2 regions of the Serratia grimesii genome follow, and region 2 is predicted to be linked to the other one. Evidence: predicted binding sites of a transcription regulator. Region 2 holds the regulator's gene; the other holds the start of a gene.
The links. The regulator LexA, encoded in region 2, represses DNA repair genes until DNA is damaged. The targets are predictions, from matches to a motif close to TNCTGTATGTACATACAGNA.
Positions count from the first base shown of each region.

Region 1: a site for LexA is predicted at 2,132-2,151, ahead of uvrB (excinuclease ABC subunit UvrB). Genes of this name have one in related genera too.

Region 1 is NZ_LT883155.1:1,352,683-1,356,899, forward strand. Features, by position in the region: gene SGBXF1_RS06310 (hypothetical protein) at 1-107, opposite strand, end outside; gene SGBXF1_RS06315 (ATP-binding cassette domain-containing protein) at 282-992, opposite strand; gene uvrB (excinuclease ABC subunit UvrB) at 2,322-4,217, shown strand, end outside.
Region 2 is NZ_LT883155.1:4,677,096-4,681,312, forward strand. Features, by position in the region: gene zur (zinc uptake transcriptional repressor Zur) at 1-293, shown strand, start outside; gene SGBXF1_RS21825 (CsbD family protein) at 387-596, opposite strand; gene dinF (MATE family efflux transporter DinF) at 862-2,202, opposite strand; gene lexA (transcriptional repressor LexA) at 2,304-2,912, opposite strand; gene SGBXF1_RS21840 (diacylglycerol kinase) at 3,034-3,402, opposite strand; gene plsB (glycerol-3-phosphate 1-O-acyltransferase PlsB) at 3,552-4,217, shown strand, end outside.

The DNA of each region.
Region 1 (4,217 bases), 1.8 Mb from region 2:
TCACGTGACTTGACGTAAATGCCCTCTACATCGAGGCGTTCTTTTAAAGTCCAGTTCTTATTGTCCAGATCGCTATATTGAATAAATTGTGCGTCATTATCAGCCATGGTTTAACCCTCAATTCAAATTTATCGGATGTGAAAACCCGTTGAATATGAAGGGAGATGTTGGCAGCTGCCAGCCTACCTGGTTCTGCCAGTGTTGGTACAACAGCGGCTGCCCTTAGCAAAGCAACCGTTTCTCGATGAGAAGTGGGGCGCAATATTTCACGCCCCTGTCAGTCACACGGCCAAATAGGCATTAATCAATTCTTCATCCAACTGTTCTAGTGTGCCATCTGCGACGCTGCGCCCCTGGTCCATCAGGTAAAAACGATCCGCTACGCGACGAACAAACGGCAGTTTGTGCTCGACTAACAGGATAGTCATACCCAGTTCACGGTTGAGTTTACGGATCACGTTACCGATATCGCCAGCGATTGTCGGCTGAACGCCATGGGTGGGCTCATCGAGTATCAGTAACTCGGGTTCCAGTACCAGAGCACGACCAATCGCCAGTTGTTGTTGTTCACCATTGGCTAAGTCGCCAGCGCGCCGGCTGCGCATTTCCCGCAGATTGGGGAACAGGGTGTAAACCAATGGCGGAATGCGACGGGTCTTATCGCGGCTGGCCATGAGTGCTACCTGTAGGTTTTCTTCCACGCTGAGCTGAGAAAATATCTGCCGGCCCTGCGGTACATAGCTGATGCCAAGTGCCGCACGGGTTTCAACCGGTTGCTGTAATAGATTCTGCGGGGGTTCGTCGGCCAATTGCCAGGTCATGCTGCCACTGACGACAGGCAAGTGACCCATAATGCAGTTGACCAGTGTGGTTTTGCCTACACCGTTACGGCCAATCAGCACTGTACACTGGCCGCGTGGCAACTCAAGATTGATGTCCCAGAGGGTGTGATTTTGCCCGTAGAACTGATTTACTGCCCTTAAACTCAACATTCTGCACTCTCCTCAAAGACCTGTATACCACTCGTGGATGTGCGCCCTTGGGGCGCTGGCGTAACGCCGCCTTAACTGGTCACGCCGATCACACCTGGTGGTGCGACGGGACGACCGGTGCAGGAACGCTAATCGAACTCTCTACTTCCTTGTTTTATCCCGTCCTGGTTGCCGTTTACGCGTTTGCGGTTTCTTTCCCGAGTGTCTAAATGTCCAGAATAAAATGCTGTTCGACTACCTTTAATGAGGTAGTTCGGTTCAAGGTGAAACAAGCAATATAGAGCCTAAAAAGGTGACTAATAACCGTTTGTCAGCGCTCTTCTGTTTTTAACACGCAAATGTCTGCTATTTCGTACTGTGCTGAGGTTGAGCGGATTACCGGTCATTTCTCCGCCCAGCCCCGAATATTTATCCCAGTGGACTTTTGGTGTGAAAAGGTAATGCAAGCAGTGGGCCAACTTTTTACATCAATTAAAAAGGGTGATTGTTATTGCCTTGTTAACGGCTAGCCGGGCTGAGCCGGGGTATTGCTACAGGGGAGAACAGAGGGGGAAAGTTAACGCGGACGATTTTTGCACTCTTCCAGTGCTGCGAAGAATAGTTATGGTGCAAACTATTTCGCCGGTTGTGGAAAGATGCAACAGGTGACGGTAACAATGAGATGAATCTGTTTTTGGCAATGGGTCTTTTTAGCATTAATCGGCATAAACAGAGCGATATTTTTGTGAAAAAATAACTAAAAAAGCCGTTCAGGCGATGAGAAACGGCAAAAAGCGTTCTTTCTGCAACTCCCGCCACTGGCGGGGCGGTGAGAGTTATCCACTATTCCTGTGGATAACCTTGTGCATTAGATTTAGAAAAGCGGTTTGAAGCGAGAGCTGACGCGGGTTCTGTTCGCTTTGTCCGCAATCTCGTCTTTTTTATAAAATTATTATTTATCAATAAATTAACTAAAATCAAGCCGGCATTGTACCGATGAAGTCTCTATGTATGATTTTTGGCCTGAGTGATACCAAGAAGTTAATTCGTGACGGATTTTGGGGATAAATCTGTTATTGACAATAAAAATGTCACGCCGCTGTAACTCTACCGGTGCATTCAGCCTGGTTTGACGCACGCTAAAGAGACGAATCGCTTGAAGCTGGTTTTATATCCAGTATCATAGGCACTGGCGAAAATCGCCGGGGCTTTCCATAATTAGAGGCCATTCATCGAGCATTAGCTCTATGGCCGCCTGAGCGCGCATATCTCCAGGTAGGGGCGCTGCATGCTGCGCCCGCTCACCACGACCGCCGGCAGCAACGTGGCAATTTGAAAGACGAAGGGTATATGAGTAAAATTTTCAAACTGCATTCTGATTTCAAACCGGCCGGCGATCAGCCGCAAGCCATCAGTAAGTTGGAAGAGGGTCTGGAAGACGGCCTTGCTCACCAAACTCTATTGGGCGTTACCGGTTCGGGTAAGACATTTACTATCGCTAATGTGATCGCTGATCTTAACCGGCCGACCATGGTGCTGGCACCCAACAAAACGCTGGCGGCACAGCTTTACGGCGAGATGAAAGAGTTCTTTCCTGAGAATGCGGTCGAGTATTTTGTTTCTTACTACGACTATTACCAACCCGAAGCCTACGTTCCCAGCTCCGACACTTTTATTGAGAAAGACGCTGCGGTGAATGAACACATCGAGCAAATGCGCCTTTCTGCGACCAAAGCGTTGCTGGAACGTCGCGACGTTATCGTGGTGGCGTCGGTATCCGCGATCTACGGCTTGGGCGATCCGGATCTGTACCTGAAGATGATGCTGCATCTGACCAAAGGTATGATTATCGATCAGCGTTCGATCCTGCGCCGTTTGGCAGAACTGCAATATACCCGTAACGATCAAGCCTTCCAGCGCGCAACCTTCCGTGTGCGCGGCGAGGTGATCGATATTTTCCCGGCAGAGTCAGACGAGTTGGCGCTGCGTATTGAGCTGTTTGATGAAGAAGTAGAACGGCTTTCGTTGTTTGATCCCTTGACCGGGCAGATCGAGCAGATAGTACAGCGCTTTACCATTTATCCGAAGTCGCACTACGTGACGCCGCGTGAGCGGATCCTGCAGGCGATGGAAGAGATCAAAGTGGATCTGGCCGAGCGGCGAAAGGTGTTACTGGCCAACAATAAGCTGCTGGAAGAACAACGTTTGACGCAGCGCACTCAGTTTGATCTGGAGATGATGAACGAACTGGGCTATTGCTCCGGCATTGAAAACTACTCGCGTTATCTGTCAGGGCGTGGGGAAGGCGAGCCGCCACCAACGCTGTTTGACTATTTACCGGCCGATGGCCTGCTGGTGGTCGACGAATCACACGTCACCATTCCGCAAATCGGTGCCATGTTCAAGGGTGACCGTTCGCGTAAGGAAACCTTGGTTGAATACGGTTTTCGCCTGCCTTCGGCACTGGACAACCGTCCGCTGCGCTTTGAAGAGTTTGAAGCACTGGCTCCGCAGACGATTTATGTGTCAGCCACACCAGGCAAGTATGAGCTGGAGAAATCCGGCGATGACATTATCGATCAGGTTGTGCGACCAACTGGGCTACTGGATCCTCTGATAGAAGTGCGACCGGTGACTACCCAGGTGGACGATCTGCTTTCTGAGATCCGTAAACGGGTGGCGATCAACGAGCGGGTGCTGGTCACCACACTGACCAAACGCATGGCGGAAGACCTGACGGAATACCTGGAAGAGCATGGTGAGCGCGTACGTTACCTGCATTCGGACATTGATACCGTGGAACGTGTCGAAATCATTCGTGACCTGCGCCTGGGCGAGTTTGATGTGCTGGTGGGTATCAACTTGCTGCGTGAGGGGTTGGACATGCCTGAGGTGTCGCTGGTGGCGATTTTGGACGCCGATAAAGAAGGCTTCCTGCGTTCGGAACGCTCGCTTATCCAAACCATTGGCCGTGCGGCACGTAACCTGAATGGTAAGGCGATCCTTTACGGCGACAGAATTACCGACTCGATGGCCAGGGCGATTAGCGAGACTGAGCGCCGTCGCGCCAAACAGCAGGCGTTCAACGAAGAAAACGGCATTGTGCCGCAGGGCCTGAACAAGAAAGTTTCTGATATTCTGCAACTGGGCAAACCGGGTAATCGCGGTAAAGGCCGAGGGAAGGGTAAGGCGGCGGAAAATGCAGAGCAGTACCAAAACCTCACGCCAAAAGCTTTGGATCAAAAA
Region 2 (4,217 bases):
GCTTCATTCACCGGGTCGAGTCAGCCAACAGCTACGTGCTGTGTCATCACTTTGAACAACCGATGCATACTTCCGCGCTGTTTATTTGTGATCGCTGCGGTCAGGTGACAGAACGCACGACTGAAGGGATCGAAGATACGCTGCAAAAACTGGCTAAAGAGTCGGGTTTTGTCCTGCGTCATAGCGTAGTGGAAGCACACGGTCTGTGCGTCGCCTGCGTTGAAGTAGAAGCTTGCGACAGCAAGCATGATTGCGGCGAACATGACCATAGCATTGCTATCAAGAAGAAATAAGCGGGGTTAGCAGGCACCTCCCTGTGTCTGCAGACTTGGCGTCAAGGGGGGAGACACCAAGCTTCTGGCCGCAATCTGCTGCTGCCTATCGCTCTACCAGCGATATTTGTTGTGATCTTCCCAAGACTTCACTTCTTTTTCGGCCGCCTCTTTCTGGTAGCCATAACGCTCTTGGATTTTACCGACAAGCTGTTCGCGTTTCCCTTCGATGACCGTCAGATCGTCATCGGTCAGCTTGCCCCATTTTTCCTTCACTTTCCCTTTAAACTGCTTCCAGTTACCGTCGGCTTGATCTTTGTTCATAGTATCTCCGTTAACCTGTGGTGAATCAGTTTCAGATCCTGCTGGCCGAGGAGAATCCCCGTTCACTTCGCCAGCCACATGATTAATTATAGAAGCAGATAGCGACAAACAAATAAAAACCAGAATTAAAATCCATTTTTAAATCAAAAATAAGAAAAAAACGCCAACAAACAACTTCCTATGCGACATTATTCGCAGGCGATAATATGTAACAAAATACAAATTAAAACATAAATGAATTTTATGTTTTAGTGAGAAAATCACATCATTGCGCGGTTGAAAACCAGCTGCCGCGCAGCCTGTGACGGTGCCAAATCCATCCAAGCGCGATGCCACGCAGCGCAAGAAAGACCGCCAGCGCCAACCATAATCCATGGTTGCCCAAGACAGGCACGCTTAACAGCGTCAAGCCGTAGCCCGCAGCCGCTACGGCCATGCTGTTACGCATTTCTGCGCCGCGAGTTGCACCAATGAACATGCCATCCAGTAAATAGCACCACACCCCTACCAGCGGGAGCACCACCTGCCAAGGCAGATAGTCTCTCGCCATCGCGCGCAGTTCTGGCAGCGAGGTCAATGCCGCAATGATTTGCTGCCCGGCAAACGCATAAACCACACCAAAGGCCAGCGCCACCAAACAGGCCTGTCGGCAAGCAGCCCGCCACACCTTGCGCAATTGGCTATCATCGCGTGCGCCATAGGCATGACCAGAGTGCGCTTCTACCGCGTAGGCAAAACCATCAAGCGCATAAGCGGTAAAGGTCAGTAAATTCATCAGTACCGCATTGACTGCCACTACGTCACCGCCAAGTCTGGCACCGAAGATAGTCAACGATGCCAAGCACAGCTGCAGCAACAGTGAGCGCAACATAATATCGCGGTTCAGCGCGAGCAGACGCCGGAGGTTTCCGCGCCAGGCATGGCGCAACATGGGTACCGAAATACCGCGTATGCGCATTACACGCCAGGACAGCCATAGCCCCAGCAGCAGCGTGGCATATTCAGACAAAGCCGTCGCTGTCGCCGCCCCCTGAACATTCCACCCCAGCCCCATCACCAGCCAGATATCCAGTACGATATTTAATAGATTACCGACAATCAGCAGAACGACCGGCGCCCGCACGTATTGCACGCCAAGCAACCAGCCCAAGATCACCATATTTGCCAATGCCGCTGGCGCGCTCAGCCAACGGATTTCAAGAAACAACCGTGCCTGCTCAAGCACCGCGTTATCGCCGCCGACAATATGCAGTGCCGTATTGATCAACGGATGGCGTAGCAACACGATAGCGACACCGGCCAATACCGCCAGCAACAGCGGTTGCATAAAGGCGCGTGCCAATCCCTGCGGGTTTTGTGCGCCCAACGCCTGTGCCGTCAACCCGGTGGTACTCATGCGCAAGAACAGCAGCAGCATAAACAGGAAGCTGGTGGCCATCGCGCCAACCGCCACGCCCCCCAAGTAAATCGGACTATCCAGGTGGCCAATGACCGCTGTGTCGACCAACCCAAGCAGTGGCACAGTGATATTGGAAAAGATCATCGGTAGCGCAAGACGCCACAAGGCTTTATCGGTATCGCTGGTAAAAGCAGAAATCAGGCGCATAGTGAAATGTTCCCGTGGCAGTGCGGTTTTAATCAGTCAGAAATGACATCGCCCCAGAGCTGGGGCGATTTAAATCAGAGAACGATGTTCGGGCGTGGGGATTAAACCCAGTCGCCATTGCGGATCACACCGACCGCCAGACCTTCAATGGTGAAATTCTGCTGGCGCAGATCAACCACAATCGGTTGGAACTCACTGTTTTCTGGCAGCAGTTCAACGACATTGCCGTGTTTTTTCAGACGCTTAACTGTGACTTCGTCTTCAATACGCGCCACAACGACCTGGCCGTTACGTACGTCCTGAGTTTTATGTACCGCCAGCAGGTCGCCGTCGAGAATACCGATATCACGCATCGACATACCGTTAACCCGCAGCAAGAAATCTGCACTCGGTTTGAATAAGGAAGGATCCACTTTGTAGTGCCCTTCGATATGCTGTTGCGCCAACAGCGGCTCACCAGCGGCCACGCGGCCAATCAGCGGTAAACCTTCTTCATCTTCCATCAGCAAACGAATGCCGCGCGACGCACCAGAGACGATCTCGATGACGCCTTTACGCGCCAATGCTTTCAGGTGTTCTTCTGCAGCATTTGGCGAGCGGAACCCCAGACGCATGGCGATTTCGGCGCGCGTTGGCGGCATGCCAGTGGACGAAATATGATCGCGAATCAGATCATAGACCTCTTGCTGTCTGGTAGTTAGTGCTTTCATTCCGCCCCCTGTTTGTTTATACAGTCTTGCTGTGAGTATATACAGGTAAGTGCGGCTTGGGAACCGAAGAATGAATAAAAATCAGGGATTAGCGACCCATGTCGCAACAGGGCCACCCCACTCAGGCAAAGTGCTGCCAGAGTACCGAGCCCCAGACAAACAGTGCCAAAATAATTGCCAGTGAAACTGCCGCCGACCCCATATCTTTCGACCGGCCCGAAAGCTCATGATGTTCAGTACCCACCCGATCGACAATCGCCTCAATCGCGCTGTTGAGCATCTCGACGATCATCACCAGCAGCACCGATCCGATCAGTAAAATGCGTGCTATCGCACCCACGTCCAGCCAAATCGCCAGTATGATAGCCAGCACGGTCGCCACCAGTTCTTGGCGGAATGCAGCTTCATGCTGCCAGGCAGCGGAAAAGCCTTTATAAGAGTAGCCGGCGGCTTTAATAATACGGGTCAGGCCGGTTGCTTGGTTTGCCATGTTTTTTAGTGCCTTTCACAGAGGTAAGTCATAATTAAAGAGTCTAGGCCAGGAAATGCTTCCGGCTCTCGGTTTTCCAACACCACAGATCTGCTACCCGGTTTCTGGTATGCTTGCGGCGCATTGCTAACAAGAGGCTTCACGTTGTTATGTCAGGTTGGCGTAAAATTTATTATAAACTATTGAATTTACCACTCAAATTGTTGGTAAGAAGTAAGGTTATCCCTTCAGATCCGGTCACGGAGTTAGGGTTGGATCCCTCACGGCCGATTTTGTATGTTTTACCTTATAATTCCAAGGCGGATTTACTGACGCTACGCACCCAGTGCCTGGCGCAGGATCTGCCCGATCCCCTCAATCCGCTGGAGATAGACGGTACCGTGCTGCCTAGCCACGTGTTTATTCACGACGGCCCGCGCGTATTCCGCTACTACACACCGAAAGAAGAGTCAGTAAAACTGTTTCACGACTATCTGGATCTGCACCGCAGTAATCCGGATCTCGATATTCAGATGCTGCCTGTTTCAGTGATGTTTGGTCGTTCTCCAGGCCGCGAAGGCCATGGCACGCCGCATCTGCGCCTGCTTAACGGTGTACAGAAGTTCTTTGCCGTGTTGTGGCTCGGCCGCGACAGCTTTGTGCGTTTCTCCAACACCGTTTCGCTGCGTCGCATGGCGACGGAACACGGCACGGACAAAACCATCGCACAAAAACTGGCGCGCGTAGCACGAATGCACTTCTCGCGTCAGCGTCTGGCAGCCGTTGGCCCAAGCCTGCCGGCCCGTCAGGACCTGTTCAACAAACTGTTGGCGTCC